DNA from 3 places in the Rhizobium sp. G187 genome. Region 3 is predicted to be linked to each of the others. Evidence: predicted binding sites of a transcription regulator. Region 3 holds the regulator's gene; each other region holds the start of a gene.

Region 1 (9,838 bases), on a different contig from region 3:
AAGATCGACAAGGGGCTGCCGCCGCTTGAGGCGGATGCCGCCAAGATCGAGCCAAAGCCGGCAGACGCGCCGAAGAAAGACGACAAGAAGACCTGATCCGATGAAAGGTCTCCACGATCCGGCGAAAGCCCCGGTCGGGGAGACCGCGCGGGCCAAAGTTAACCTCGCGCTGCATGTGACCGGGCGCCGGGCGGATGGCTATCATCTGCTCGATAGTCTGGTGAGCTTTGCCGAAGACGGCGATGAATTGACCTTCCGAACCGCCGAGGCCGACAGCCTGCGCCTTTCGGGGCCCTTTGCCCGCTCACTCTCGCTTGGCCAGGAAAACCTTGAGGATAATCTGGTGATCCGCGCGCGTGATGGATTGCGCGCTGTTCTTGATCAGCATGGATTGCCCTCTTCACCCGTTGCCATCACGCTTGAGAAGAACCTGCCGGTGGCCGCCGGGATCGGAGGCGGCTCTGCCGATGCGGCGGCGACCCTGCGCGGGCTCCTGCGGCTCTGGCAGGCGGAGCTGCCCGCTGAGGCGCTGGCCGCACTTGCCCTGTCGCTTGGCGCCGATGTGCCGATGTGCCTTCATGCGCTGCCCCTCAGAGCTCAAGGCATTGGCGAGGCGATCACGCCAGTCGCCCTCCCCTCTTTTCCGATGGTTCTGCTCAATCCGCTGATGCCGGTTTCGACGCCGGAGATCTTTCGAAGGCTGGAGCGGCGCGACAATGCGCCAATGGTGGAGCTGCCGGACGCGCCCGATGCTGAGGCATGGCGCGCAGTCTTCCCGCAGCTTCGCAACGACCTGCAGCCGCCGGCCGAAGCGCTGGTGCCCGAAATCGCCGAAGCCTGCGGCCTGCTGCGTGAAAGCCTGGCGGTCTTTGCCGGCATGTCCGGATCCGGTGCCACCTGTTTCGGCCTCTATGACAGCGAACAGGCGGCGTTGAAGGCAGCCCTGGCGCTATCGGCCTACCGGCCACAATGGTATGTGCTTCTCACGCGCACGGTTGCCCATGAGCACGAGCAAGGAGACGGAGCATGAGCCGGATCGACGAAAGCCGCCCCTTCATCGCAGTGGGCATTGCCGTGCTGACCGTCTCTGACACGCGCCGCCTGGAGGACGATCGCTCCGGCGACACGCTTGCAGCCCGGATCGCAGAAGCCGGTCACAGGCTTGTCGCGCGCGCCATCGTGCAGGACGACAAGGCTGCCATCCGTGACCAGGTGGAGCAGTGGACGAAGGACGAGGCCATCGATGTTGTGATCACCACCGGTGGCACGGGCTTCACCGGACGCGATGTGACGCCCGAGGCCCTGGAGCCCTTGTTCGAGAAGCGAATGGACGGCTTTTCGGAGGTCTTTCACCGGATCTCCTATGACAAGATCGGCACATCGACCATCCAGTCCCGCGCAACCGCTGGCCTTGCGAATTCTACCTTTATCTTCGTGCTGCCAGGCTCTCCCGGCGCCTGCAAGGATGCCTGGGACGGGATCCTGAAGTTGCAACTCGACTACAGGCACATGCCATGCAATTTCGTGGAAATCATGCCTCGCCTCGACGAACATTTGCGGCGCGGGGCATAACGGCCCGGTAGGCCTCAGCGGCGAGCTTCGCGGGCGACCCAGGATGGGATGATCTCGCTCGCCAAACGGCGCGGCTTTTCACCACGCGCCAGCTGCAGCAGTTCACGCCCGGGTCCGGCGAGACCCATCGCCTGGCGCTTGGGGATCAGCAGGCCGTTTTCCAGTGGCGGCGGACTGCGCGTCAGCCGGCGGTAAAAAGGCAGGCGATAAAGCCGTGATTCCGAAAAACGCGCCGGCTGCTTGTTGAGCGCAACATATTCTGCCACTTCGTCGACCCAACCAGGGCTCAGCCGCGCACCCGGTTCGATCAGCAACAGCCACTCGCCACGCGCGGACGCCAGCACATCCTTCATGTCCCATTGCTGATAAAAGCGGCAACCGGCAGCATCTGCCACCAGGGACGATCCATCCTGCGAGCCATGGTCCAAAACCACGACATCGCTCACCAAACCCTCGACTGCACCGGCTACAAGCACGGACAAGGTCTGTGCGAGCTCGGGCTCCTGATCGTGACATTCCATGATGACGGTCAACATTGCCTACATCTATCGCATTGCACAAAGTTTTGCCACTGGCAGATTCTCAAAGTTTGTTCTTGCATTGTTCTCATTGCTGCGGTAGGAAAATAGTCATTGAGCGGGCCGCGATCCCGCGAGGAGCCAACACATGACCGAGCTGTCTCTTGTGAGCCAGGCTGCATTCCAGCCCGGCAATACGGCAGATATTGCCGATGCGCTGATGAATGCTTCCGGGATGCGGATCGACATTGACCGGCGGCGTGGCCGCGCGGCTGGCATCAATCCTGCCGGGCGGTTCGAGAAGCTGGAACGGGTGGCCGTCGATGATGGCTGGCAAATGCTGGAGGACATGCCGCCCTTCAAGACGGAGGTGCAGGTCGAGAAGCCGCGTACGGTGATTACCCGCAACGAGTCGCCGGACATTCCCTTCGACCGCTCGATCAACCCGTATCGCGGCTGCGAGCACGGCTGCATCTACTGCTTCGCCCGCCCGACACACAGCTATATGGGGCTTTCGGCCGGGCTCGACTTTGAGGCAAAGCTGTTTGTGAAACCGGATGCTGCGCGGCTTCTGGAGCGCGAATTGTCGAAGCCCGGCTACAAGGTGAAGCCAATCGCAATCGGCACCAATACCGATCCGTATCAGCCGATCGAGCGGGAATGGCGAATCATGCGGCAGATCCTGGAAGTGCTGGATAAAGCCAATCATCCAGTCGTCATCGTAACGAAGTCGGCGCTCATCCTGCGCGACCTCGACATCCTGACATCGATGGCCGAACGCGGTCTGGTGAAGGTCGGTATTTCCGTGACAACGCTTGACCGCAAGCTTGCCCGGACGATGGAGCCGCGCGCCTCGACACCAACGAAACGACTGGAGGCGATCAAGGCTCTGTCTGACGCCGGTATTCCCGTCGCCATCATGATGGCGCCCGTCATTCCGGCCTTGAACGACCACGAAATCGAGCGCGTGCTGGATTCCGGCAAAGCGGCCGGGGCGTCTGAGGCAAGCTATGTCCTGCTGCGCCTGCCGCTCGAAGTCAGCCCTCTGTTTCGCGACTGGTTGCTGCAGCATTATCCGGACCGCTATCGGCATGTGATGTCGCTGGTGCGCTCCATGCGTGACGGCAAGGATTACGATGCCGAATTCGGAAAGCGGATGAAGGGGGCCGGCCCCTATGCCTGGCAGATCAGCCGGCGCTTCGAGATGGCGACCAAACGGCTTGGCCTGATGCGCCGGAGCCTGCATCTGCGCGAGGATCTGTTCATTTCGCCGAACAGCGGTGGGGTTCAGTTGTCACTGCTCTAAAGCGGACACGCTAGAAAGCAATTCCGGCGCGGTCATCCGCCGCCTCGCGCCGGATGTAGTCCCTGGTAGCCGCCCCTTTCGACTTCACCGACGAAAGGGACCGGGGACTTGCAGGAGGTCGGGTGCGCGTGCGATTTCTGCCGCATGAAAACGCGCACGCCACCCGATTCTCCTGACCTCTTCGCAGACCTTCCGCTTCTCCCGGATTTTTCGATCGAGACCCGCGCCAGGCACCGGGGCATCTGGCCTGTCGCTGGCACGGATGAGGCCGGGCGTGGGCCACTCGCGGGGCCGGTCGTGGCCGCAGCCGTCATTCTCGATCCGGATAACGTACCGGCAGGGCTGAACGATTCGAAGAAACTGTCGCTGAAGCAGCGGGAAATTCTCTTCGAGGCGATCATGGCGGCCGCAACCGTCTCGATTGCTTCGTCCTCTCCGCGCCATATCGATCTGGTCGACATCCGCAAGGCGAGCCTCGATGCCATGCGGCGAGCCGTTGCCGGACTGCCAGTCAGGGCGCATCATGTCCTCGCCGACGGACGCGACGTACCGCCAGGGCTTTCCTGCAGCGGCGAGGCGGTGGTCAAGGGGGACGCACGATCCGTCTCGATTGCGGCAGCCTCAATCATCGCCAAGGTGATGCGCGACCGGATGATGGCGCGGGCCGGGCTTCTCTATCGCGACTACGGGTTTGAAGTGCATGCCGGCTATGGAACTGAACGTCACCGCGGCGCGATTGCCAGCCACGGCCCCTGCCCGCTGCACCGGATGAGTTTCCGCCCGCTCAGGGTCGAGGCAGACTGACCTCAGGCGGCGACTACTCGCAGTGAGTGTGGAGCACCAGCGCTCGTTCGGCGTCAGCGCGAAAACATCAGGTGCCGCAAGTGTCGATCAGCTTTTGCGCGGCCTCTTTGGCGCCTGCCAAGGGAAGCTCTGTCACATCGCCCTCGACGCTGATCGAAAGCGTGTCGGCCGCCGAGAGCAGTTCGCCTAAGTCCCGCTCGCCGCCTGCCGCCAGTGCGCCCTCAAGGATAAAGAGATCGTCCATCTCGAGCCGGAAACCGGTGGTCTCGATGATGCGTACGGCCTTGCCGGCGGTCAGGGTGAGGTCATAGGCCTGATCCGGCTTCGCGGACTTCGGTTCGTGGGAATAGACCACGTTGATCGGACCATTCTTTCCCTCACAGGAGAAAGAGAGAACCACGTGGTCGCTCTCGGCGACACCATAGACAAGCGATGCAACCCCCTCCCCGCTCCAGCCATGCCAGGCGAGTTCTTCGGTCGCAGATAGCGATGAGGCATTGCTGAGCAGAGCCCCGGCGAAAAGCAGCGTCGAAATTACAGGCCTGCGCTGAGACATATAATATCCTCCAATGAAAAACGCCCCGACCGGGCGGACCGATCGGGGCGTTTCACAAATTCTGCGGTGTGAAGCCTGGTCGGAACTCAGTTCAGACGGGACTTTACCTCACTGACGGAGGCGTTGAACAGGGCCTGCTGAACGCCGTCATCGGCCTTCTTGACCAGAACCTTCTCGGCAGCGGCAATCGCAAGATCAACAGCTGCGGAGCGCACGGCATTGACCGCTTCGCTTTCTGCCTGCTTGATCTTCTGCTCGGAGAGTGCGTTGCGACGTGCAATGAACTCCTCGGTCTTCTGCTTGGCTTCAGCGGTCAGGGCTGCCGCTTCGCGCTCGGCAGCCGAGACGATGGCGGCGGCTTCGGCTTCAGCTTCCTTGCGCTTGCGCTGGTATTCGGCCAGCAGATGCTGGGCCTCTTCACGCAGACGCTTGGCTTCTGCCAATTCGTCACGGATCTTGTCGGCGCGGGCGTCGAGGCTCTTCGCCATCATGCCCGGCACCTTCAGATAGGCGAGCAGGGCAAGAAAGAGAACGAGGCCAACGAGGGCAAAAAATGTTGCGTCCATGGACCTCAGGCTCCCTGCTTGGCAACGCCGGAAACGGCGGCCTTGATGTCGGCTGCGGTTGCCTTCGTGCCAATCAGCTTTTCGACAATCGTGCTGACGGTATCGATGGCAATCGTGTCGACTTCCGCAAAGGCCTTTGTCTTGATCTCGGCAATGCGGGTTTCAGCAGCGGCAATCTTGGCTGCAAGCTCTGCTTCGACCGCAGCGCGCTCAGCGTCGGCCTTGGCCTTGGCGGCGTCACGGGCAGCACCTGCGATCTGGCCGGCTTTCGCCTTGGCCGTCGTCAGTTCGCGCTCGTAGGTTTCGATGGCGGCATCAGCCTCGGTCTTGAGGCGCGAAGCCTCATCGAGATCCTGTGCAATCCGATCATGGCGGTTTTCGAGAATGCCGCCGACACGGGGAACGATAACCTTCTGCATGAGCATGTAGAAGACGCCGAACGTGATCACCAGCCAGAGAAGCTGCGACGGGTAGGTCGACGTATCGAAAGGCGGGAACACACCGCCACCATGCGCCGCGTCATTGGCTACGCCGGTTTCCGTGTGAAGCTGGCCTTCTGCCGGAGTTTCCTCGGCATAGGCGGGGGTCACAAACATGCTCACCTCCAGGTGTATGCTCAAATGCGCGAGATCACGGCTGCCTCATCGGCGCGCCGTGATCCCAAACTCCAGCCGGTATTAGACGGCGAACAGGAGAAGGAGAGCGATGAGCAGCGAGAAGATGCCCAGAGCTTCCGTAACGGCGAAGCCGAATACCAGACGGCCGAACTGGCTGTCAGCAGCCGACGGGTTGCGCAGTGCGCCGGTCAGGTAGTCACCGAAGATACGGCCGAGAGCGAGGGACGTACCAGCCATGCCGAGGCATGCGAGACCCGCGCCGATGTACTTTGCTGCTTCCGCTTCCATATGGATACTCCTTCGAATGGGTTGTTGCGGCTGTTTATGACACCCGGCAAGCCGGGGCCAGCGACTTTATTCTCAGTGGCCACCATGCACGGCGTCGTTCAGGTACATGCAGGTCAGTACCGCGAAGACGTAGGCTTGCAGGAAGGCAACGAGAAATTCGAGACCGGTCATGGCGACCGTCATGATGAGGGGCAGGATTGCGCCGCCGATGCCGATCGCACCCATGGCGCTCATCGAGGCAACGAAGCCGGCAAAGACCTTCAGCGTGATGTGACCGGCCAGCATGTTGGCGAAAAGACGAACCGAAAGGCTGATCGGACGCGAGAGGAAGGACACAACCTCGATCGCGGATACGAGCGGCAGAAGCGCGCCCGGCACGCCAGACGGCGCAAAAATCGAGAGGAAGTGCAGTCCGTGCTTATAGAAGCCGTAGACCAGGACCGTCAGGATGACGAAGAGCGCCAGCGCAAAGGTCACGATGATCTGGCTGGTGATCGTGAAGAAGTAGGGGAACATGCCGAGCAGGTTCGCCGTCAGGACGAACATGAACAGCGAGAAGACCATGGGGAAGAACTTCATGCCCTTGGAGCCAGCACCTTCGCGCAGCATCGAGGCGATGAATTCATAGGCCATCTCGGCGACCGACTGCATGCGCGTCGGAATCAGGCCACGGTTCGAGGTCGAGAAGTAAAGGAAACCCGATGCGGCCGCGACAGTCGCAACCATGAACAGCGAGGCATTGGTGAACGAAAAATCGATCCCGCCGATCTCGATCGGAACAATCTTCTGGATCAGGAACTGATGCGTAGGATCGTTTGACACGTTCTGCTCTTTCAATTTCGCCGCCGAAGCGGTCACTTTACGTCTCGGGTCCGCCGCCTCAGCGACCGTTGCCCTTGTCTTCCAGGTCCATCTTGCGGTCTGCCGGATGCGGCGATGCCACGATCCCGACGACACGCATGACGTTCAACACTCCGGCACAGAAGCCAATCAAGAGCATGACGATCATGCCCCAAGGCGATGTGCCGACAAAGTGGTCGAAAAGATAGCCCAAAAGCGTGCCGACGATGATGGCAGAGATGAACTCGCTCGAGATCTTCATCGCCAAGCCGTAGCCCTTGCGGGTTTCGTCGGCGTTGATGTCGGCCCGTTCCTCGTCCCTGACCTTGTCCTCCCTGACAGAGAGTTGTTCGGCCAGTCGTTTGCGTCGCTCTTCCAGACCTTCTTCCCGGTTATCCGTCATGGTTATCCCCGCTCCGCCTTCCCTGAGCCGCTATCGCGCCCGAAACGAATGCAAAAACGGCGGCAATAAAACCCGTCCGGCCCGCTTTGAAGTCGGCCGCACCATAATTTTGAGCCCCTGCATAGTCAAGGCATTGAGGCTGCAAGTTTCACCACAAATTAACCCAACAAAATCATGGATTTAAGTCATTGCGGGCGTTTTCACACAAATGACGGAGGGCAAAACGGGTCACTTGGCCGCGGGCGGCGACCAGAATCTGCCACATTGACGTGGATAGCGGCGCTTCGGAAGCCGATGCCCGTGACGTTACACACAGCATGGACAAACATGGCGGGCAACGCTGCCAATTCCGGCAGTCGAGCCAGGCTGGTGGCTGGTCTCTATCAGGTCCAACCGCCACCGAAGGTGCGATAGAAGATGTGCTTACCGATCTTTTCGACGCGCTTCATCGTTGGCGCCCAGTTCGGATGGACATAGGTCGCGTGGTAGTGCGTGGCGGAGCCGACATCCTTGAACCAGATCTTGCCTGCCGTGACAGCCATGGCAATTTCCTTGGCCATGCGCCAGTGGCGTGGCGAGGTGACGATGTCCGGAATGCGGTCACAGGCGAATGAGAACTGGCAGCGGTTGCGCAGGTCCTCATTCTGGTAAACCACACCGCAAATCGTGTTCGGATAATGCGGGTTGCGCACGCGGTTAAGGATGACCTGCGCGACGGCGGCCTGGCCCTTCACCGATTCCCCGCGCGCCTCGAAGTAAATGCCTTGCGCGAGGCACTTCTGCTCCTTTTCGGAGAAGACATCAGGCGGCAGCGGCGTGGCGGCCCAAGAGTGATCCTTGGCATCGATGTCCGGGATGAATCGTCCGCTGGTTTCGGTTTCCGGTGCCAGGATCGAGTTGAAAGGCGAAACGGTGGCATAGTCCGGTGCTGGTGGCGCGTAAGCGGTGGCCAGAACGTCTGGCGTCGAATTGGTGACGAGTTCGGCAACCATTGGCGACAGAGACGGATCGGCCTTCGGGGTCTCGCGCTTGAAATAGAAGCTGGCGAGTTCGACCGGCTTGGTTTTGGTCTTGTCCTTGATGAATGCCGATGGCTCCAGCGTTTTCGGCTCCATCAAGAAACTGGTGCGCTCCAGGATGGAACCGGCTGAGAAGGCGCGCGGCGGCAGCATCTGCTGCACGGCAACCACCCGGCCCTTCTTCATGTCACGGGTGACGCGCATCTCGTCCGGCAAAGGATCGGCCGCAGCCTTGCCCCCATCAAATGCAATGCGGCGGCCATCTGGCAGGATGACGCCCGCGCCGCCAGCCAGAGCTTCAGACGCTTCGGCATCCGAGAAGGCGAGCTTCGCCTCGTGGATCGAGCCGGCAGGCGTGGAGGTAAGAACCATGCGCCAATTGCTCGCGCCGCGGTCGGCGCCAGCCAGAAGCCCTGCCAGATCAGCCTGCGCTGCGACGGATGGGAAAATGAGCCAAGAGGCGAGACCGAACACCAGGGGAGAGGTCCAGTTCTCCAAGCGGGACAGGACCTTCTTCGAACGGCGGGACTGGGAACGCAAAGCCATACTCCGACACAATCGACGCGAAACAGACAGGAACACTATCGACAAACTATCTCCCGTTAACCTTGATGCTTGGTTAACGCCGCCGGAGATCGGTGTCGGAACTGTTTGGCCATAGGAACATGGCCGACCAAAGGCGACCGGCCAGGCGCATCGATGGTGGTGTGAACTAGATCACAACATGCGAGCCGAGTTCGATCACTCGGTTCGCTGGCAGACGGAAGTAATCGGAGGGATCGGCGGCCGTTTCGGCCATGGCAATGTAGAGCCGGTCCTGCCAGTGGGGCATGCCCATGCCTGCAGCGGCCACGAGTTTGCGGCGGCCGAGATAGAAGGAGGTCGACATGATGTCGAACTTCAGGCCACCGCGGCGCAAGGTCGCGAGTGTCTTGGAGACGTTCTGGGTCTCCATGAAACCGAAGCGAATCTCGACACGCGAGAAGCGGGAGGACAATTCCTCGACGGCGAAGCGCTCGCCCTCCGTGACACGCGGGCGCCCGAGGGTGCGGATCGTCAGGATGATGTTGCGCTCGTGCAGCACGTGGTTGTGCTTGAGATTGTGCATCAGCGCCGCCGGCGCCCGGGTCGGATCGCTGGTGAGGAAGATCGCGGTGCCGGCGACAGCGGCCGGGCCGTGCTCGCCCTTCTTCTCGATCATCTCGATGAAGGCATCGAGCGGAATGTCGTCCCGTCTTGTTTTGGCAAACAGGATCGCCGTTCCACGGCGCCACGTCCACATGACGATGGTGATCGCAAAAGCGAACAGGACGGGAATGTAGCCGCCATCCTGGATCTTGAGGAGGTTC
Region 2 (9,838 bases), on a different contig from region 3:
CAAGGAGCAGACCGAGACCGAAGAGGGCAAGGGTCACCAGAAGTGGGCCAGGGTCGACACGGGTCACGACAGTGTCTCCTCCAGGTGGGCCGAGAGAATGCGCGCGAAGCGCATGGCGTCATTCAGCATGCCGAACATCAGTGAACCGGGGAGCACCGCAAACTGCCCGGGTCGAGCGAAGGGCAAGGCGTGCCACAAGCCACTGCGATCGAGGCTTTGCCCGATATCTTCGGCGAAGGGTTCGAGTGCAATCAGTTTTGCGCGCGGGTCTGTTACGCGGGCCAACCGCTCGAGCGGCACGGTTTCGAAACCCCAGAAGCTGCTGGTCCGGGGCCAGGCGTTTTTGATCCCGATGCGATCAAGCACATTGGTGAACAGGCCTGGGGCGGAATAAACCTGCACATGGCGCTGATCCATGAAGGTCGCAAGAACCAGTGGCGGGACATCGAGCGCAGCAAGCCGCGCACGGCAACCGGCAAACAGGGCCTCGGCACCATCGACCAAGGCTTCCGCTTCCTGGACCCTGCCCAGAGCCTTGCCGAGCTGTCTTGTCACCGCGACGGCCTTGGGCAGGACGTCTCCACCATCCGCCGCGTAGGCCCCGAGCGTCAGGACGGGTGCAATCTGCTCCAGCCTCGCTGTGAGCATGCCGCCAAAGGGGGTATTGAGAATCAGGTCTGGCTTTAGAGCAGAGACGATCTCGAAATTGACCTCCCAGGACGAGCCAATATCCGCAATATCAGGCGCAAGCGCTGGCTCGACCACCCATTTGTCCCAGTCGGCCATGGAGGCGATCCCGACCGGGGTGACGCCAAGACCGATTGCTGTGGAGGCAAGCCCATAGTCGAGGCAGACAATCCGTGGTGAAGACGTGCCCGCCCACGAGAAACCGGGCGCCGCAAGGCAGGCAGCAAGGCCCAGAAGGGCCTGCCGGCGATTGAGGTTCGGGATCACACGCGACACGTTTGGCATGTCAGCGGACATAGGCAATCGGCACGTTTCCATGCGGATTCGGCGTCACATCCATGTCGATGCCATAGATCATCCGTAAGCGCTCGGGATCGAGGATCTCGGCCGGCACGCCACTGGCGACGACCCGGCCCTGGCTCAGCGCGTGGATGTGGTCCGAAAAGCGGGCCGCCATGTTGATGTCGTGCAGGACGATCACAACACTCAAGCCCCGTTCGCGGGACAACCTTCGGATCAACGACAGGAGTTCTATCTGGTGGGCAATGTCGAGTGCTGAAGTCGGCTCATCCAGCAGCAGGCAATCTGTGTCCTGGGCCATCAGCATGGCAATCCAGGCACGCTGGCGCTCGCCACCGGACAGCGTATCGACCGTCCGATCGGCCAGGGCCTCGATATGGGTCATGGCGATTGCCTCATCGACCTTACGCCGGTCGAGATCGGAAAAACGACCAAGGGCGCCGTGCCAGGGATAACGCCCGCAGGCGACGAGTTCGCGCACAAGCATGCCCGCACCCGCGCCAAAATCCTGCGGCAGATACCCAACCTTGCGGGAAAAATCCCGCGCCGCAATGGCACCGATCGGCTCGCCGCGAAGTCTGACCTCACCGCGGCTCTTCTCGATCTGGCGGGCGAGGATCTTGAGAAGCGTCGACTTGCCGGACCCGTTGTGACCGATCAGGCTGGTGATGGCACCAGCGCCAAAATCGAGCGAGACGTCGTCAAGGATGCGACGCCCATCGACGATAAAGTCTATGTGCTCCGCCCTCAGAACCGGAGCCTCTGCCCCGACCGAAGCACCACCAACACTCATTGCGCACCCATCTCCGAGACACCCGTTGAGCTTCGCCTACTAAATATGATAGAACCATTCAACAATATTCCGCTTGAACCGGTCCATCCTCCCCCAAGGCCATGAATTTCCTTCCGCAGATGTCCAGCCGGATCGATGGCTTTTCGATCCAACGCAACTTCCACCGGCACTATTGGGACGGCATGGTCGTCGACCTGTGGGATGTCGATTGCGCCTCCGAGGCCGGCGGCACCTATGCCAGCAATCATCCGCGACTGTTTGCCGTTCTGGAAACGCGTCACGCGACAGCGGCAAGTTTTTCCATGGTGGAACATGGACGGCGGCCAATCACCGCCTGTGAAGAGCGCGCAGTCAGTTTCATCCCAGCCGGACTCGAACTGCGCACCGAGCTTTCGGGTGTCAGCTTTCTGCGCCATCTCGACCTGCATTTCGACATTGACAGCCTGACGCGTCGATTCGGAGATGCCCTGCCTCAAGGCCGGCTCGATGCGCCGCGATTTACCCTGAAAGAGGAGAGGCTGCTTCTGCTTGCGGATCTGATTGCACGCGAATGCGCCTCACCCGATCCGCTACACCAACTGTATGGCGAGGGTCTGACGCTGGCGCTTCTGACCGACATGCTGAAGATCGCCCCCACCCATGCGCGCGAAAGGTCGCGGCTAGCCTCCTGGCAGCTGCGCAAGGTGACCGACTTCATTGCGGACAATTGCCACCGGGCAATCCGGCTGGACGAATTGTCCGATATGACCGGCCTGTCACAATCGCATTTCAGTCATGCCTTCAAGGCGAGCACCGGCACCGCGCCGCACCAGTTCCAGCTTCGCGCCCGGATCGAGCGGGTGAAAGTGCTTCTCGCACGCAAAGACCTGTCGCTGACAGCCGTTGCAGCCGAAACCGGTTTTGCCGATCCCGCCCACTTCTCCCGATCGTTTCGCAAAGTCACAGGCCTCTCCCCATCCGCCTGGCGGCGGGAGAGGCTGCGATAAGAGGTTTACTTACGCAGAATGACCCAGATGGCATGGATGATGCCGGGCAGATAGCCGAACAGGGTCAGCAGGATATTCAGCCAAAAATGCAGGCCAATGCCGACCTGCAGGAAGACGCCGACGGGTGGCAGAAGGATGGCAAGAAGAATGCGAAGGACGTCCATGGAAACTCCGGTTCGGTGGTACTTCGCCGTCTAAACGCAGAACTGTGGCATTCGTTCATTCGATTAGATCGATAATTCGAAAGTTGCCGGGCCGGGACAGCCACGCACTCCTGAAGGCCGGTTTGATCGTCCTGGTGCGGCTGCCAAGGCTGGATGAGGTTTGAGGCAGGCTGCCGGGGCGTGGGGAGGACCCGGTGGCAGGCGCGTTGATGCCAGGGAAGCCGCGTGTCGCAACGCCCTCATGCTGAGGCTCACGCGGATGGCGCGGGCCTCGAAGCATCCCTCTGGCTTGGTATGCGGGTGGCTTGGTGCAGCGGTGGCCTCGTGCTTCTGATGTCGCATTCGCTCCCACCTCAGCATGAGGAGGAAGCGGTGGTGTTCAATCTGTCAAAAAACCCAAGCTTCGCCGCCGGTCGGGATCGCTCCCTCCGGGGATGGCATTGCTTGTCTCGGGTGAAACCCGAGGATCGGACGAGGCGCCAGAAGCAGCCTGTCTAAGTATAAGTATGTGGCTCCTTCCGGCGCCCCGTTCGGCGTCTTGTCCTGCTCGCATGCGTCTCTCTGGCAAGGCGGCGACGGTCTTCGGGGTGATCCCCAAAGATGGACCGGGCGCGGGTCCGGCATCCGCATCACCTTGGAGATGACACGTCCGCCTGGCCGGTGGCCCGGGAGGTTCCCGCCGGATGGTGCACCATTCCGACCGGGACCCTCGCCCGGGGGATGCATTTGGATCATTGGCGATCCCCTCGCATCCCCGCCGTTTGTTTCGCCCCGCCGTCAGGTCTTGTTCGCGACAGCGTTGGCGCCTTGTTTGTGTGCCTCTGAGGCACGCCCTTCCGATCAGAGTATCCGGGTTCTGAGGCATCCGACCCCATCACCCTCGTCCAGCTCCTCGTCCGGGGGGAGACCGTTGCAAGCGGGCCGGGGTTTTATGCCTGCGACAGCACATCGCCCCGGCGCCGATCCCGCCTCGCCTGACATCGCATCGTCAGGTGTATCCGAGGGCGGGACGGGGGTGAGTGTAATGCGGGGAAAATGGGCGGGGATGAAAAACAGGGTGCGGCTCTGATTTTGTTGGAGGTTTTCCGAAACTCATCCCCGGGCCACTCCGGGAATTGAGGGGCTTTTCGCGGCCTCCCTCTTCTCCCCAGCGGGGAGGAGATGGCGCGGTAGCGCCGGATGAGGGGACGGCATAGCCGCGCACAGAGCAGACACAAGGAACAATCGCCCTGCCGTCTCGCCTTGGCACTTCGCGTCCCCCCTCATCCCCAGTGCAACAAGTTGCACCTTAAGTCCTGCGGACCATCTTCTACCCGCTTGGGAGAAGATGGAGCGCGCCGCCTCCCACCCTTGCGATGGCACCATCGCCCTTTGCACATCAAGCCAAGAGTTGACAGGGACGGTTTATGTAATGTTATTACATAAACCGTCCCGAAGCGCCTTGTCGGCCTTCACCCTCATCGGAGATCCCACCATGAAGAGAAAACTGCCCGTCACCGTCCTTTCGGGCTTCCTGGGCGCTGGCAAGACGACGCTGCTCAACCACGTGCTGGCCAATCGCGAGGGCATGCGCGTTGCCGTGATCGTCAACGACATGAGCGAAGTGAACATCGATGCTGCGCTGGTGCGCGATGGCGGGGCCAATCTGTCGCGGACAGAGGAACAGCTGGTCGAAATGACCAATGGCTGTATCTGCTGCACGCTGCGGGACGATCTTTTGCAGGAGGTGCGGACGCTCGCTGCGGACGGTCGCTTTGACTATCTGCTGATCGAATCCACCGGCATTGCCGAGCCCCTTCCCGTAGCAGCCACCTTCGATTTTCGCGATGAAGACGGCCGGAGCCTTTCAGATGTCGCGCGGCTCGACACGATGGTGACTGTGGTTGACGCCGCCAATCTGCTCAAAGACTATGGTTCGGCCGATTTTCTGGCAGATCGCGGCGAAGCGGCGGGCGATGGCGACAATCGCACGCTTGTCGACCTCCTCGTCGAGCAAATCGAGTTTGCTGATGTGGTGATCCTGAACAAGGTGGGCAGCGCCTCGCCCGAGGAGCTTTCCGCCGCACGCACCATTGTCGCTGCGCTCAATCCCGATGCGCGGCTGATCGAGACGGATTTCGGCAAAGTCGAGTTGAAGGCAGTGCTCGATACCGGACGCTTCGACTTCGCCAAGGCCGAGACCCATCCGCTCTGGTACAAAGAACTGTACGGCTTCAAGGACCATGTGCCGGAAACCGAAGAATATGGCATCCGCTCTTTCGTCTATCGGGAAAATCGGCCCTTCGATCCAAGCCGGTTCCAGGCCTTCATCGATCGATCCTGGCCGGGCGTCGTCAGGGCAAAGGGGTTCTTCTGGCTCGCCACGCGACCGCATCATGTCGGCGAGATCAGCCAGGCCGGCGCATTGGTGCGAACCGGCCGGATGGGTCTCTGGTGGGCCTCGGTGCCGCGGGAGCGCTGGCCGCAGGAGCAGAGCTTCCACGAGATGATGCAGCCCTATCTGCATCCGGTCTGGGGTGACCGCCGGCAAGAGATCGTCTTCATTGGCGCCGATCCAATGGACGAGACGGCAATTCGGGCGGAACTCGACGCCTGCCTGCTCGATGCCCAGGACTTCACGCCTGACGCCTGGCGCAACCTGCCGGATCCCTTTGCCAGTTGGACGCAGACAGCTGCCTGAGGCGTCAGCATCCGTTTGAACCGTCATTGCATGCCGCGCCGGTGAGCCCGGCATGCCTATCCGCACTCGCCAGCATAGCCTTCGTCGTCGGGATCACCGGCGGGAGCATTTCCTTGCCCATCAAAACGCCCGCGCGACGGCAAGGCCCACGCCATTCACGGGGCCAAACACTCGTCGCATATGCCGCAACCATCATCATCCATAGAAGATGGGGCGCAGGACTTCTGGCAGCAGGGACAGGTGATCACATCATCACGCTTTCCATGGTGCGGCTCGGGCGGCAGGATCTCGATGCAGCGATCGGGCAAGCTTTCAGACATGTCGGGAAGACGTTGATCCATGATGATCCTCCGATGACCACGTCATCCAGAGATAGGAAGTCCCAGATCCATCGCAAGGGACCCATCTCGACAGCACTCTGCCGCCGCCTCGCCAAATTGTGGAACCCTTCCGCGCCGACGGGGTTTCCTTTTCTCAGCAACCAAAGGAGGAACCACAATGGACCACAGCAATCATGTCCGGCTCAACGCCACGGAACTCACGCCTGCCATTCTTGAGGGTGCGACCGTCTACGGCGCCGACGACCACAAGGTTGGCAAGGTCGACCATGTCCATGGAGCAGGTGCTGGCAGCCAGGCCATCATTGATGTCGGCGGCTTTCTCGGAATTGGTGCAAAGCCGGTGGCTGTTGCACTGACCGATCTTGAGTTCATGCGCGATGAGGACGGAGACGTCCATGCCGTGACATCCTGGACCAAGGATCAGCTCAAGGACATGCCCGAGCATCGCCATTAAGGATCCGACTGAGTGTTCAGCACGAGCCCGGCCATCCAGCCGGGCTTTTTTTTTCGTCCGTGCAGATCTTGGATTGCACAGCAGACACTGATATGTTCCCTTTTTGTTTTCATCGCCACGGTCGGCCGAATGCCATGAACATCGCGATCCAGACGCCGCTTCGCAAAATCATCCACGTCGACATGGATGCATTTTATGCATCGGTCGAACAGCGTGACAATCCGGAGCTTCGCGGCAAGCCACTGGCTGTTGGAGGCTCTGCGGCGCGCGGCGTGGTGGCGGCTGCGAGCTATGAAGCGCGTCGCTTCGGTGTGCACTCGGCAATGCCATCCGTGACGGCCGCGCGCAAATGTCCCGAGCTGATTTTCGTGCCGCCACGGTTTGACGTCTACAAGGCTGTCTCGCAGCAGATCCGGGAGATTTTTGCCGAATATACAGCGCTGATCGAACCGCTATCCCTCGACGAGGCCTATCTCGACGTCACGGAAAACCACAAAGGCATGGAGATCGCCACCGAGATTGCGCTCGAAATCCGGGCCAAGATCAAGGTGGTCACCGGGCTGAACGCCTCTGCCGGCATTTCTTACAACAAGTTCCTGGCGAAGATGGCGAGCGATCTCAACAAACCCAATGGTCAGGCGGTGATCACACCGAAAAACGGTCCCGCTTTTGTTGAAGCGCTGCCCGTCAAGAAATTCCATGGTGTGGGGCCTGCCACAGCAGAGCGCATGAAGCGGCATGGCATTGAGACGGGCGCCGACCTGAAGGCGAAATCGCTCCAGTTTCTCACCGAGCATTTCGGCAAATCGGGTCCCTATTTCTACGGCATTGCCCGGGGCATCGACCACCGGCAGGTGCGCCCTGACCGGATACGGAAATCCGTGGGCGCCGAAGACACATTCGCAGTGGACATCGACAGTCTCGACCTTGGACGACGCGAACTGAAGCCCCTGGCTGAAAAGGTCTGGCGATACTGCGAAGCGCATGGCATCCGGGGAAAGACGGTCACGATCAAGGTCAAGTATTCGGACTTCACCCAGGCGACACGTAGCCGAACGAGCACGCAGCCCTTTTCAGGCCTTGCTGACATTGTCGATACAGCAGAAGAACTTCTAGAAAGCGTTCATCCGTTCAAACGACCAGTGAGGCTGCTGGGCGTCACACTCTCGTCGCTTATCAGCGAGGGTGCCGAGATAGAGCCGCAGCTGGGCTTCGACCTGTAATTGCGCCTGGAATTGGCATTACAGGACCCGGCAGGAACAATGGGCTCCGCCGAGAAACGTTTTTGGCCGACATAAGGTACGTGACCTCTGAATTTGCAGGGTATTCTTGCTGGTCCGCGCAGGTCGGAGGTGGCAGGCAAGGACCCTCTCCTCAGCCAGCGCTTTATTCCCATCCACATGAATTTATTGCTTTATATTCGAGATCGCCGCACTTCGGCAGGCTTCGTAACCCTTTGACGTCATGTTCGTCCGAACCTCATTTGACGAATTGGTGACAAAACTGGAAGCGCGCTGAAAGGTCTCTCACTTGGCTGACATGGTCAGCACCTAAACCGATCGTCGACAGCACCGGCTTTTCTTTCCGATCCGGCTGCGCCCACGCGTCGACAAGGTTCCATTTCATGAAAATCGTTCAGATCACCGACACGCATTTCAGCCCGACCAAACCGCATTTTAATGGGAACTGGGAGCCGATCTGCCGCTGGATCCGAGAGGTCGAACCTGACCTCGTCGTCCATACCGGCGACCTGACCATCGACGGCGCGGACAAGGAAGAGGACATCGCCTTCTCGATGGCGATGATGACTGAACTCGACGTGCCCGTGCTTTTGGTTCCCGGCAATCACGATGTCGGCCATATGCCTGGCTCGCACCAGCCGGTCAACGATGTCCGTCTGGACCGCTGGCGCCGCCTTGCCGGTTCTGATCGTTTTGCCAAGGACATGGGCGACTGGCGCATCATCGGCCTGAACAGCCTGCTGGTCGGCTCCGGCCATGCCGAGGAAAGGAGGCAGCTCGACTGGCTGATCGAGACGCTGGAAGGCCGCGCCGGTCGCCGCGTCGCCATGTTTGCCCATAAGCCGCTCTTCGTCGATGACCCGGCCGAAGGCGATACCGGCTACTGGGGCGCACAGCCCGCAGAACGTCAGGAGCTTCTCGATCTGATGGCGGCCCATGACGTGGCGCTTTATGGAAGCGGCCACCTGCATTGGGCCTGGCAGGGTGCAGTGGGTGCCACCAAGCTGGTCTGGGCACCGCCGACCTCCTTCATCATCGACAAGCTTGAGCGCGAAATGCCCGGCGAACGCGTGGTTGGTGCCGCACTCCATCACCTGACCGATACAGTCACCAGCGAGATCGTCGCGGTTCCCGGCATGATCGCGCATGTGTTTGACGACGTGGTCGACCAGGTCTATCCGCGCCATGGGTCCACGGCCCCGGTGGAGGCTGCCGAATGAGCGCCTTCAGCCTTCGCGACATCAGCAAGTCCTTCGCTGGCAACAGCATCCTGAAGGGTGTCAGCCTCGCGGCCGAGCCGGGCGAGTTCATCGCCCTGGTCGGCCCGTCCGGCTGCGGCAAGAGCACGCTTTTGCGCATTGTCGCCGGCCTTGACCATGCTGACGGCGGCGAGATCATCATTGGTGGCGAGGACGTCTCGGCCCTGGCGGCCAGTGATCGCAACATCGCCATGGTGTTCCAGTCCTACGCGCTTTATCCGCATCTGACCGCCGGGCAGAACATTGCCGTTCCGCTCGCCATGCGCCGCCTGTCAACGGCCGGGCGCCTGCCGCTTGTCGGCAGCATGCTCTCCGGTCAGCGGCAGATCCGCGCCGATATCCAGCGCCAGGTGCGGGAGATGGCGGCCTCTTTGAAGATCGGTCATCTTCTCGACCGCAAGCCGGGACAGATGTCGGGTGGCCAGCGCCAGCGGGTGGCCCTTGCCCGCGCCATGGTGCGCCAGCCGCGCGTCTTCCTGATGGATGAGCCGCTGTCGAACCTCGACGCCAATCTGCGCGTCCATGCCCGTGGCGAGATCGTCGATCTGCACCGCAAGGCCGGCGTGCCGACGCTCTATGTCACCCATGACCAGTCGGAAGCGCTGTCGATGGCCGACCGCGTTGCCGTGATGATCGGCGGACGCCTGCTGCAGCTCGACAGCCCGCGCACGATCTATGACGATCCTGTTCATCTCGAAGTCGCAAAGTTTCTCGGCCAGCCGCGCATCAATATCCTGTCGACCGTGGTCGACGACCAGGGTCTTGTGCAGGCTGGCGATATCCGCCTTTCGACCCGCCTTGAGCTCACATCCGGGACGCCGGTCTCGGTCGCCTTCCGTCCGGAATTCGTGCGCCTTGCACCGTCCGGCGAAGGCGGTCTGCCGGCCCGGATCGAACGGCTCGAATTCCTCGGCTCGGAAGTCGTGGTCTTCA
Region 3 (9,838 bases):
ACATCGGGGAGGCGGTCACGGGTGTATTCGCCGAGCAGAACGTCGCTGGCAGTTTTGCCCTGATCCGTAACGAGCTGATCAAACGTGGTACCATTTTTCAATTCAGCCAGGGCGGCATCCGCGAGTTCGCGATTCTCGAAGCTCAGCTGCTCGATGGTTCTGCTGCCAGCAATGGTGAAGCTTGCTTTGCGGCGCTCATATTCAGCCGCAATCTGCTCGTCCGTTACAGTCGCAGCATCGGCGATATCGGAAGGCTCAAGCTTCACATAGGTAAAGGAGCGATATTCAGGCGCACGGTAGCGGGCTTTCGCTGTTTCGAACCAGGTCTTCAGCACTTCTTCTTCGGGAGCCTTCACGGGATCGATATTGGCATTCGTCAGCAACAAGTAGTCGATATCGCGATTTTCAAACCGATAGTCGCGGATCGCGTCGACCAGCACTTTCGGTGCAGCAAAGCCTTCCGACGTCGCGTCGACGATCTGGCTGCGCACGGCAACGCGAGAGCGTTCATTGATATAGTCTTCCTCACGCAGGCCTGCATTCCGCAACCGGCTGGAGAAGAGTGCGCGATCGAAATTGCCAGCCGTATTGATGAAGGCCGGGTCCTCGCCGATCAACTGCGCCAGGCGATCCTGAGACAGGCCGAGGTTCATATCGGACGCCAGCTGATCGAGCGCTGCGCCTGCGGCCAGCTGCGAAAAGACCTGGTTTTCGGCGCCGAGGGAGCGGGCCTGCTCTGTTGTCAGCTGTGTCCCGAAACGCCGGCTCATCTCAGCGACTGTGCGCTGATAGGCGAATGCGTAGTCACTGCTGGAGACGGCCTGATCCCCAACCGACACCACAGTGTCAGTGGTGGTGCTGAACAGGGATGCGGAGACCCCCCAGACGCCGAAGGAAACGACCAGAAGCAAAAGCAGCAACTTGGCGAAAATGGTCTGGGAAGCTTTTCTCATGAACACGAGCATCGGGACGCATAAACTCCTTGGCGGTTCGTTGCATCGAACGAATTGGGTGGACTTCCTTAGAACAAAGCCGCTGGGAAATGAAGGCTGTCACGACCGAAAACCGCAGTGATCACGGCGAGTTTCAGGTGGAGGCTCCCTCTTTGGCTCAACCTCAGCCCGGAAACGAAAAAAAGGCCGGACAATGCCGGCCTTTTTGCAGTGATGAAAAAGCGCTCAGCGCTCGGTCAGAGACTTGTAGTCGCGCTTCGGCGCGCCGGTGTAGAGCTGCCGCGGACGGCCGATGCGCTGTTGCGGATCTTCGATCATCTCGTTCCACTGTGCGATCCAGCCGACGGTACGGGCGAGCGCGAAGAGAACGGTAAACATCGTCGTCGGGAAGCCGAGGGCGCGCAGCGTGATGCCCGAATAGAAGTCGACGTTCGGGTAAAGCTTCTTCTCGATGAAATAGGGGTCGTTGAGCGCGATCTTTTCGAGCTCAAGCGCAACCTTCATCAGCGGATCGTCGCCGTGGCCGGTGGCTTCCAGGACCTCATACATGGTCTTCTGCATGATCTTGGCGCGGGGATCATAGTTCTTGTAGACACGATGGCCGAAGCCCATAAGGCGGAACGGATCGTTCTTGTCCTTGGCGCGCGCAATATATTCAGGGATGCGATCGACCGTGCCGATTTCCTGCAGCATGTTGAGCGCTGCCTCGTTGGCGCCACCATGGGCTGGGCCCCAAAGGCAGGCGATGCCAGCCGCGATGCAGGCGAACGGGTTGGCACCCGACGAGCCGGCGAGGCGGACGGTCGAGGTGGACGCATTCTGCTCGTGATCAGCATGCAGGATGAAGATGCGGTCCATGGCGCGGGCGAGGACCGGGTTCACCTGGTACTCTTCGCAGGGCACGGCAAAGCACATGCGCAGGAAGTTGGACGCGTAGTCGAGATCGTTCTTCGGGTAAACGAAGGGCTGGCCGACATGATACTTGTAGGCCATGGCAGCGATCGTCGGCATCTTGGCGATCATGCGGAGCGAGGCAACCATGCGCTGATGCGGATCGGTGATGTCGGTCGAGTCGTGGTAGAAGGCGGACAGCGCGCCGACGGTGCCGACCATGACGGCCATCGGATGCGCATCGCGGCGATAGCCGGAGAAAAACTTCGACATCTGCTCATGCACCATCGTGTGATGGGTCACGCGATAGTCGAAATCCTTCTTCTGTGCAGCGGTCGGAAGTTCACCGTAAAGCAGCAGGTAGCAGACTTCGAGGAAGTCACCCTTTTCGGCCAGCTGCTCGATCGGATAGCCGCGATGCAGCAGCACGCCTTCGTCGCCGTCGATATACGTGATCTTGGATTCGCATGAGGCGGTGGACGTGAAGCCCGGGTCGTAGGTGAATGCGCCGGTGTGCTTGTAAAGGGCCGCGATATCGATCACGTCGGGCCCGATCGTGCCGGCCTTGACGCCCAGGTCGACCGTCTTGTCACCGAGTTTCAAAGAAGCGCTTTTGTCCGTCATGCTGATCCTCCGGAATTGGCGGGAAGGCGCCTTGAAAAAGCCGCCATCGGTTAAGCGTGTGTTGTAGCTATATGATACCGAAGTTAATGCCAACCTATCCAAAGGGCAAATTGTGCATCGCGAAATCGGCAACAATCGAACCGATCGGTTCGAGGAAGTAAACGCCTCAAAGGTTGCTCTGCGTTGCAAATTCCGCACGCTTTGATTGTTTTTCGGAATGTCTTATGGTCTGGGCGCGGGCGCAGTTGTCGACCCGGCGGGGGCGCGCCGAATGGTGGATTTGGCGAACAGAACGAAAGAGATTTCGGGGGCGGAGCCGGGGCCGTTTAAGACGGCACCGAAAGAGCGCTCAATTGATCGCACCGTCGAAATTTTTGCACGATCGGTACGGTGGTATCCTCCGCTGCGCCATCGCCTGAATCATCTGAACGTCGCCATCGTAACCGCTCTGCAGGAAGAGGCACGCCACGGCCATCTCTTTCTCTTCGTTCCAGTCTGGCTGGGCCTTGGGGCGGTAATCTGGTTCCTGGCACCCGCGCCGCCGTCAACCGTAATGCTTTCAGCGCTGCTGGCTGTGTGCCTTTGCGGAGCGATCGTCCGGCGGGCATCGGAACTGCATAGGGCCATGTTCTTGTCCCTTGCCCTGATGGCGGCCGGCATGCTGCTCGCAGGCTGGGAGACCCATCGTGCTGGCACCACGATCCTCGATCAACCGGTGGTGACGATTGCAACAGGTATCGTCGAGCGGCGGGAGGCGGGATCCGGCGCTGAATGGCGCTATGTCGTCCGACTGACGGCAACGGCCGAGCCGACAATTCGCCGCCGGCCAGAGCGCGTGTCGCTGCTGGCCCGCAGCCGGCATGAGCCGGTGGCCATCGGCGCTGTCATCACTGGACGCGTGCGGCTATCGCCGCCTTCGGGGCCTGCTTTGCCGGGCATGAATGACTTTGCCTTCCAGAGCTACTACGCAGGCATTGGTGCGGTCGGCTTCTTTCTCGGACCGCCAGCATCGGCGGGTCTTGATCCCGAGGCTCGCAACGGGTGGTTACAACGATTCGACAAGGCGCTCTTTTCCTTCCGTGATCGGATCTCCAGCCGAATCCGTGATGTCCTGCCGGGCGATACCGGCGCTTTTGCTGCCTCCATCATCACGGGCGAGCGCCGTTCCATGTCACCCGAGGCGACCGAGGCGCTACGGGTGTCCGGACTTGCCCATATCACGGCGATTTCCGGACTGAACATGGCGCTCGCCGCGGGCATTTTCTTCGTAGGGCTTCGCGCCACCCTCAGCCTTTTGCCGGTCATAGCCCAACGGGTTCCAATCAAGAAACTGGCGGCTGGCGGCGCCCTTGTCGCAACGACGGGCTATGTGTTGATCTCCGGTTATCAGATCTCGGCCCTGAGAGCCTATCTGATGACGGCCATCATGCTGACAGCCGTCCTCCTCGATCGACCAGCGATCAGCCTACGCAATTTCGCACTGGCGGCCATCGGGATGTTGGTTGTTCAGCCGTCATCGGTGATGGGGCCAAGTTTCCAGATGTCTTTTGCTGCGACTGCAGCCCTGATCGCCGGTTACGCCGGATGGACGGCAAAGCCGCCGCCGCTCCTGCCCAGGGGCAGATCTTTGCCGGCGCGATTCGTGGCGGCTGCCGGAAAGTTTGCGGGCGGTACACTTGCGACATCCCTGATCGGTGGCATGGCCACCGCCATTTTCTCAATTTCGCATTTTCATCGTCTCTCGACCCATGGACTTGAGGCCAATCTTGCCGCCATGCCCCTGATTTCGGTTGTGGTGATGCCGGCCGGTTTCGTCGCCATGCTGCTGATGCCATTTGGCCTCGATGCACCTTTTCTTTGGGTGATGGGGGCGGGGCTGGATCTTGTTATGGTCGTGGCGCACACCGTCGCTGCCTGGGGCGATGGTTATGTCTTCCCGCGCCAGCCGGCCTGGTTTATTGCCGGAACCGTTCTTGGCCTGCTGCTCTTGACCTTGCTGCGCACGCGGCTCCGCCTCGTCGGCGCATGCCTGTTCATCGTGACGGCGGCTCTGGCGTGGTTGGCGCCCCTTGAAAAGCCTTCCAATCTTTTTGTCAGCGAAGACGGCCGCCTCGTCGCCTTCTTTGTCGATACGGACCGCGGCATCCTCGCCACCAATAAAAAGAAGCCGCCAGCTTTCCTCTTCGATCAATGGCGCCCGGTTCTCGACGTTGACACAGTGGCCGTCCCGATCGAGGCAGACGTTCCGCCGTTGCCTGAGCGAGCGGCTTGGAGCCCGGATACCGTGCAAAGCGGGGACGTCAAAGATTCTTCACGACAAGGTCCGCCACGGCAAGAATTGAGCGATACCGATCAAAGAGAGGCAGCGAAGATCTTTACGGAACTGGTGCGCAAGGCGACGCCGAAGGCATTCACCTGCCTGAAAGGCGCCTGCGTGGCAAAGTTTAGCACCCGGACACTCATGACCCTCGATCGGCCGGATCTCCTCGGCGCAGCGTGCGACACCGCCGACATCGTTATCCTAGCCTCGCGAAGTCGTATGTCCCAATGCCGGTCCGGCACTATCCTCTTCACGGAGAGCACCCTGCGCATGAGTGGCGCGCTAGAAATAGAAATCGCACCGGGACGCGGAAAGAAAAGTTCGATCCAAGTGCGCGCGGCCTTCGACGGCCTGCCGCGCCCCTGGACTGCACATCGCCTCTACGACTGGCGTACAGGTGAGAGCGCAGACAAGCATGATAGTGCGACCATGGCCGGCATACGATGAGCACCGAAGCCGACCATAAGAGGCTGTCCTCAGTGATAGCGGCGGATCAGCCCAACCAGCTTGCCCTGAATCTTCACCCTGTCTGGGCCGAAGATTCGGGTTTCATAGGCTGGGTTCGCGGCTTCAAGCGCAATAGAGGCACCCCGACGGCGGAAGCGCTTCAATGTTGCTTCTTCGTCATCAACCAGGGCGACGACAATGTCGCCGGGATTTGCATTGGACGCATTTCGAATGATGACCGTATCACCGTCGAGAATGCCGGCATCGATCATCGAGTCGCCTTTGACCTCGAGAGCGTAGTGCTCGCCCGAGCCGATCATTTCATGGGGCACTGAGATGTCATGGGTGTTGTTCTGAATGGCTGAAATCGGAACGCCCGCTGCAATCCGCCCCATGACTGGTACAGTAACCGATGGGCTGCGCTCTTCACTCGGTGCCTTGACGACCGAAGGGGCAGGCGGCTTGCCGAGACTGCCCTCAATGACGCTTGGCGAAAAGCCACGGCGTGGCTGCAGGCTCTGCGTATAGGCCTCGGGCAACTTTATAACTTCGAGGGCTCGCGCCCTATTCGGCAGCCTGCGGATAAAGCCGCGTTCTTCAAGTGCCGTGATCAGTCGGTGAATGCCTGATTTCGAGGCGAGATCCAGCGCATCCTTCATTTCGTCGAAGGAGGGCGGAACGCCCGATTCTTTCATCCGCTCATGGATGAAAAGAAGCAGTTCCTGTTGCTTTCGCGTCAGCATATCCGATGCCTCATCAATGAAACAAATCCAGAACGGACCCTATATGTTCCATTTGTGTTCCGCAAGTGGATAAATTTCCGTGAAGATCACAGCAGAAAATGCGATAGGCGGGGGAAGGTGGGTTTTTGCACCGAGATTGGTGTATTGAATGCCGCCGGCGAGAGGAAAAGGGTTGGCGATGCTAAAGGAGATCGAGCGGACATTGCTCGGCAAGCGTGAGTCGGATCTTACATCTTCGGAGAAGCGCGTTCTCGCGCGCGCCCTCGAACGTCGTGTCGTATCGACAGATGCAAGTCAGGAATTCCAGGCGGATGCGACAACCGGTCAGAGACTGGCCGACTCGATCGCCCGGATCGGCGGCTCCTGGGCCTTCATCATCGGCTTTTTCCTGTTTCTGACAGGCTGGACCGTTACCAACACCGTTCTGCTGGCCAGCAATGCACTCGATCCTTATCCCTTCATTTTTCTCAATCTCATCTTGTCCATGCTGGCTGCCATTCAGGCGCCAATCATTATGATGAGCCAGAACCGGCAGGCCGAGCGCGATCGTTTCATGGCTGCCAAGGATTATGAGATCAACCTAAAGGCTGAAATCGAGGTGCTGGCGCTCCATCACAAAATCGATGAGCAGGTTCTGACGGAGTTGCGCGAGGCACGGCGCGAGCTCGCCGAATTGCATCACGTCATCAGTGCACTTTCGAATCCGACCACCAACACTCCGCAATCCTGAGCAGGAGCTGGACATGATTGAAGATAGTCAAGCATCACGCGCCATCGACCATCTGGTGCTGCCGGTTGGATCTCTTGATCAGGCAAGGGCTCGGCTGTCCGCGCTCGGTTTTACCGTGGCGAGCGATGCGCGCCATCCCTTTGGCACCGAAAACGCCTGTGTCTTCTTCACCGACGATACCTATCTTGAGCCCTTGGCGGTCGGTAGCCGCGAGGATTGCGAGGTCGCGGCAAAAGGCGGCAATGTGTTCGTTGCCCGTCATCTTGCCTTTCGGTTCCGTCGTGATGAGGGTTTGTCGGCCGTTGTCGTCAAGTCTGATGGTGCCGAAACGGATCACAAGCGTTTCGTCGAAGAGGGCATGAGTGCGGGTGAGGTGCTTCAGTTCTCGCGGACCTTTCGGTTTCCCGACGGGCGAACTGCGGATGGCACGTTTCGTCTCGCCTTCGCCGCCGATCTGCGCGCGCCGGACTTCTTCGCCTTTGCCTGTCAGCGGGTGAATGTCTTGCCGGTGGATCGCGGGTTGCTAGCAGTCCATCCGAATGCGTCAATCGGCTTGGCGCGTGTGGTTCTCGTTGAAGATAATCCGAGCGACTTCCAGTATCTGTTCGAAACGGTTTTGGCGCAGCGCGACGTCACGGCCCATTCCTTCGGTCTGTCGATCCAGAGTGGCAATGCGGTGGTCGAGGTGCTGACGCCCGAAGGTTTTGTCGCCCACTACGGCCAGACGGTGGTAACGGCGGGCAGGGGCTTGATCGGCGCGGCCGTTGTCATGACGAGCCGGGATCTCGGCGTGACAGAAGCCTGTCTCGCTGCTAATGGCGTCACCTATCAGAGAAAGGGCGCGCGCATTGTTGTCGCGCCGGAAAAGGGCCAGGGCGTCGCCTTTGCCTTCGAGGAGATCAAATGAGTAAGGCTACCAATTCTGAAGTGACCGTTGGTGAAGGCGCGGGTAAGGCCGTTTTCTCGCAAACGGGCCGTTTTGCGCTGATCGCCGGACCCTGCCAGATGGAAAGCCGTGATCATGCCTTCATGATCGCCGGCCAGCTGGTTGAGCTCTGCCGCGAGCTCGGCCTCGGTCTCGTCTACAAGTCGTCCTTCGATAAGGCAAACCGTACGTCGCTTTCGGCCGAGCGTGGTATCGGCCTCGAAACAGCAATGGAAGTCTTTGCCGACATCAAGAAGGAATTTGGCGTTCCGGTCCTCACCGACATCCATACCGAGGAACAGTGTGCGGCCGTTGCACCGACTGTGGACGTTTTGCAGATCCCGGCCTTTCTGTGCCGCCAGACCGATCTTCTTGTTGCGGCCGCCAAAACAGGACGTGCCATCAATGTCAAGAAGGGTCAGTTTCTGGCGCCCTGGGACATGAAAAACGTGCTGAACAAGCTGAATGCCAGCGGCAACCCGAATGTCCTTCTCTGCGAACGCGGCGCCTCCTTCGGCTATAACACGCTCGTCTCCGATATGCGCTCTTTGCCGATTATGGCGGCCATGGGTGCACCCGTCGTCTTTGATGCGACCCATTCAGTGCAGCAGCCCGGCGGGCAGGGTGGTTCTTCTGGCGGCCAGCGCGAGTTTGTCGAGACGCTTGCCCGTGCGGCGGTGGCTGTTGGCGTTGGTGGTCTGTTCATCGAGACCCACCAGGATCCCGACAATGCACCGTCGGACGGCCCGAACATGGTCAAGATCACCGACATGCGGCGCCTCTTGGAAAAACTGATCGCCTTCGACGATATCGCCAAGGCTGTCTGAGAGGTATTTTCGGCGCTTCAAACGGTTCAAGCCCGAGAAGCGCTAGCTCCCTCCTTTTCAATCGATTGAATATCGATCTTTCTTCACTCGATCTGTCATTGTATTTTCCCGATCATCGGATAAGACAGGGGGGACTCAAAGGCGGGTCTGGTGGCTCCAAGGCCCTGTGACCGGCCTCCGAGCCTTGTCAATTTTCCGTCCACAGGGAGCGAACATGACCGCCATTACCGACATCATCGGCCGCGAGATCCTCGACAGCCGCGGCAATCCGACCGTCGAAGTCGACGTCCATCTCGAAGACGGCAGCATGGGCCGTGCCGCTGTGCCGTCGGGCGCGTCGACGGGTGCGCACGAAGCCGTCGAACTGCGTGACGGTGGGTCGCGTTACCTCGGCAAGGGCGTCGAGAAGGCTGTCGAAGCCGTCAATGGCGAGATCTATGATGCGCTTGGTGGTCATGACGCCGAGAACCAGATCCTCGTCGACAACCTGATGATTCAGCTCGACGGCACGCCGAACAAGTCGCGCCTCGGCGCCAACGCCATCCTCGGTGTTTCGCTTGCTGTGGCCAAGGCTGCCGCTCAGGCCTCTGGCCTTCCGCTCTATCGTTACGTGGGCGGTCCAAACGCCCATGTTCTGCCGGTGCCGATGATGAACATCATCAATGGCGGCGCGCATGCAGACAACCCGATCGACTTCCAGGAGTTCATGATCGTTCCTGTCGGTGCCGACAGCATCCGCGATGCGGTTCGTATGGGCTCCGAAGTCTTCCACACGCTGAAGAAGCAGCTTGCAGCGGATGGCCACAACACCAATGTCGGTGACGAAGGCGGCTTTGCCCCTGGTCTCGCTTCGGCGCCTGCCGCCCTCGATTTCATCATGAAGTCGATCGAAAAGGCTGGCTATCGTCCGGGCGAAGACATGCATATCGCGCTGGACTGCGCGTCGACCGAATTCTTCAAGGACGGCAAGTATGTGCTCGAAGGCGAAGGCCGCACGCTTGAGCCGGAAGCCATGGCCGACTATCTGGCCGAGCTCGCTGCCAAGTACCCGATCTTCTCGATCGAAGACGGCATGGCAGAAGACGACTGGGACGGCTGGAAGGCGCTGACCGACAAGATCGGCAAGACGGTTCAGCTCGTCGGCGACGATCTCTTCGTCACCAATTCCTCGCGTCTGCGCGACGGCATCAAGATGGGCGTTGCCAACTCCATCCTGGTGAAGGTCAACCAGATCGGTTCGCTGTCGGAAACGTTGGACGCCGTCTCGACCGCCAACCGTGCCGCCTACACGGCCGTCATGTCGCACCGTTCGGGCGAGACCGAAGATTCCACCATCGCCGATCTCGCGGTCGCTACGAACTGCGGTCAGATCAAGACC

The links. Region 3 encodes LexA, which represses DNA repair genes until DNA is damaged. Its sites were predicted from a motif close to TGTTCNNNNTGTGTTCNG; they were not measured.
Region 1: the regulator LexA is predicted to act here: its motif matches at 2,163-2,180, upstream of ACSV9I_RS06110 (PA0069 family radical SAM protein).
Region 2: the regulator LexA is predicted to act here: its motif matches at 6,499-6,516, upstream of dinB (DNA polymerase IV).

What each region holds. Positions count from the first base shown of each region.
Region 1 is NZ_JBPUGM010000002.1:261,877-271,714, reverse strand. It holds gene ACSV9I_RS06130 (tetratricopeptide repeat protein) at 1-96, shown strand, start outside; gene ACSV9I_RS06125 (4-(cytidine 5'-diphospho)-2-C-methyl-D-erythritol kinase) at 101-1,030, shown strand; gene moaB (molybdenum cofactor biosynthesis protein B) at 1,027-1,572, shown strand; gene ACSV9I_RS06115 (glycosyl transferase) at 1,587-2,108, opposite strand; gene ACSV9I_RS06110 (PA0069 family radical SAM protein) at 2,239-3,396, shown strand; gene ACSV9I_RS06105 (ribonuclease HII) at 3,541-4,200, shown strand; gene ACSV9I_RS06100 (hypothetical protein) at 4,268-4,756, opposite strand; gene ACSV9I_RS06095 (F0F1 ATP synthase subunit B) at 4,843-5,322, opposite strand; gene ACSV9I_RS06090 (F0F1 ATP synthase subunit B) at 5,328-5,918, opposite strand; gene ACSV9I_RS06085 (F0F1 ATP synthase subunit C) at 6,000-6,227, opposite strand; gene ACSV9I_RS06080 (F0F1 ATP synthase subunit A) at 6,300-7,049, opposite strand; gene ACSV9I_RS06075 (AtpZ/AtpI family protein) at 7,108-7,470, opposite strand; gene ACSV9I_RS06070 (cell wall hydrolase) at 7,854-9,035, opposite strand; gene ACSV9I_RS06065 (potassium transporter Kup) at 9,202-9,838, opposite strand, start outside.
Region 2 is NZ_JBPUGM010000005.1:125,163-135,000, forward strand. It holds gene fhuB (Fe(3+)-hydroxamate ABC transporter permease FhuB) at 1-67, opposite strand, end outside; gene ACSV9I_RS15590 (iron-siderophore ABC transporter substrate-binding protein) at 64-984, opposite strand; gene ACSV9I_RS15595 (ABC transporter ATP-binding protein) at 974-1,780, opposite strand; gene ACSV9I_RS15600 (helix-turn-helix domain-containing protein) at 1,882-2,766, shown strand; gene ACSV9I_RS15605 (YqaE/Pmp3 family membrane protein) at 2,772-2,930, opposite strand; gene zigA (zinc metallochaperone GTPase ZigA) at 4,405-5,610, shown strand; gene ACSV9I_RS15615 (hypothetical protein) at 5,766-5,951, opposite strand; gene ACSV9I_RS15620 (PRC-barrel domain-containing protein) at 6,109-6,405, shown strand; gene dinB (DNA polymerase IV) at 6,540-7,628, shown strand; gene ACSV9I_RS15630 (metallophosphoesterase family protein) at 8,030-8,866, shown strand; gene ACSV9I_RS15635 (ABC transporter ATP-binding protein) at 8,863-9,838, shown strand, end outside.
Region 3 is NZ_JBPUGM010000001.1:739,790-749,627, reverse strand. It holds gene ACSV9I_RS03535 (SurA N-terminal domain-containing protein) at 1-965, opposite strand, end outside; gene gltA (citrate synthase) at 1,179-2,468, opposite strand; gene ACSV9I_RS03525 (ComEC/Rec2 family competence protein) at 2,872-5,235, shown strand; gene lexA (transcriptional repressor LexA) at 5,265-5,978, opposite strand; gene ACSV9I_RS03515 (DUF1003 domain-containing protein) at 6,157-6,708, shown strand; gene ACSV9I_RS03510 (VOC family protein) at 6,722-7,615, shown strand; gene kdsA (3-deoxy-8-phosphooctulonate synthase) at 7,612-8,460, shown strand; gene eno (phosphopyruvate hydratase) at 8,675-9,838, shown strand, end outside.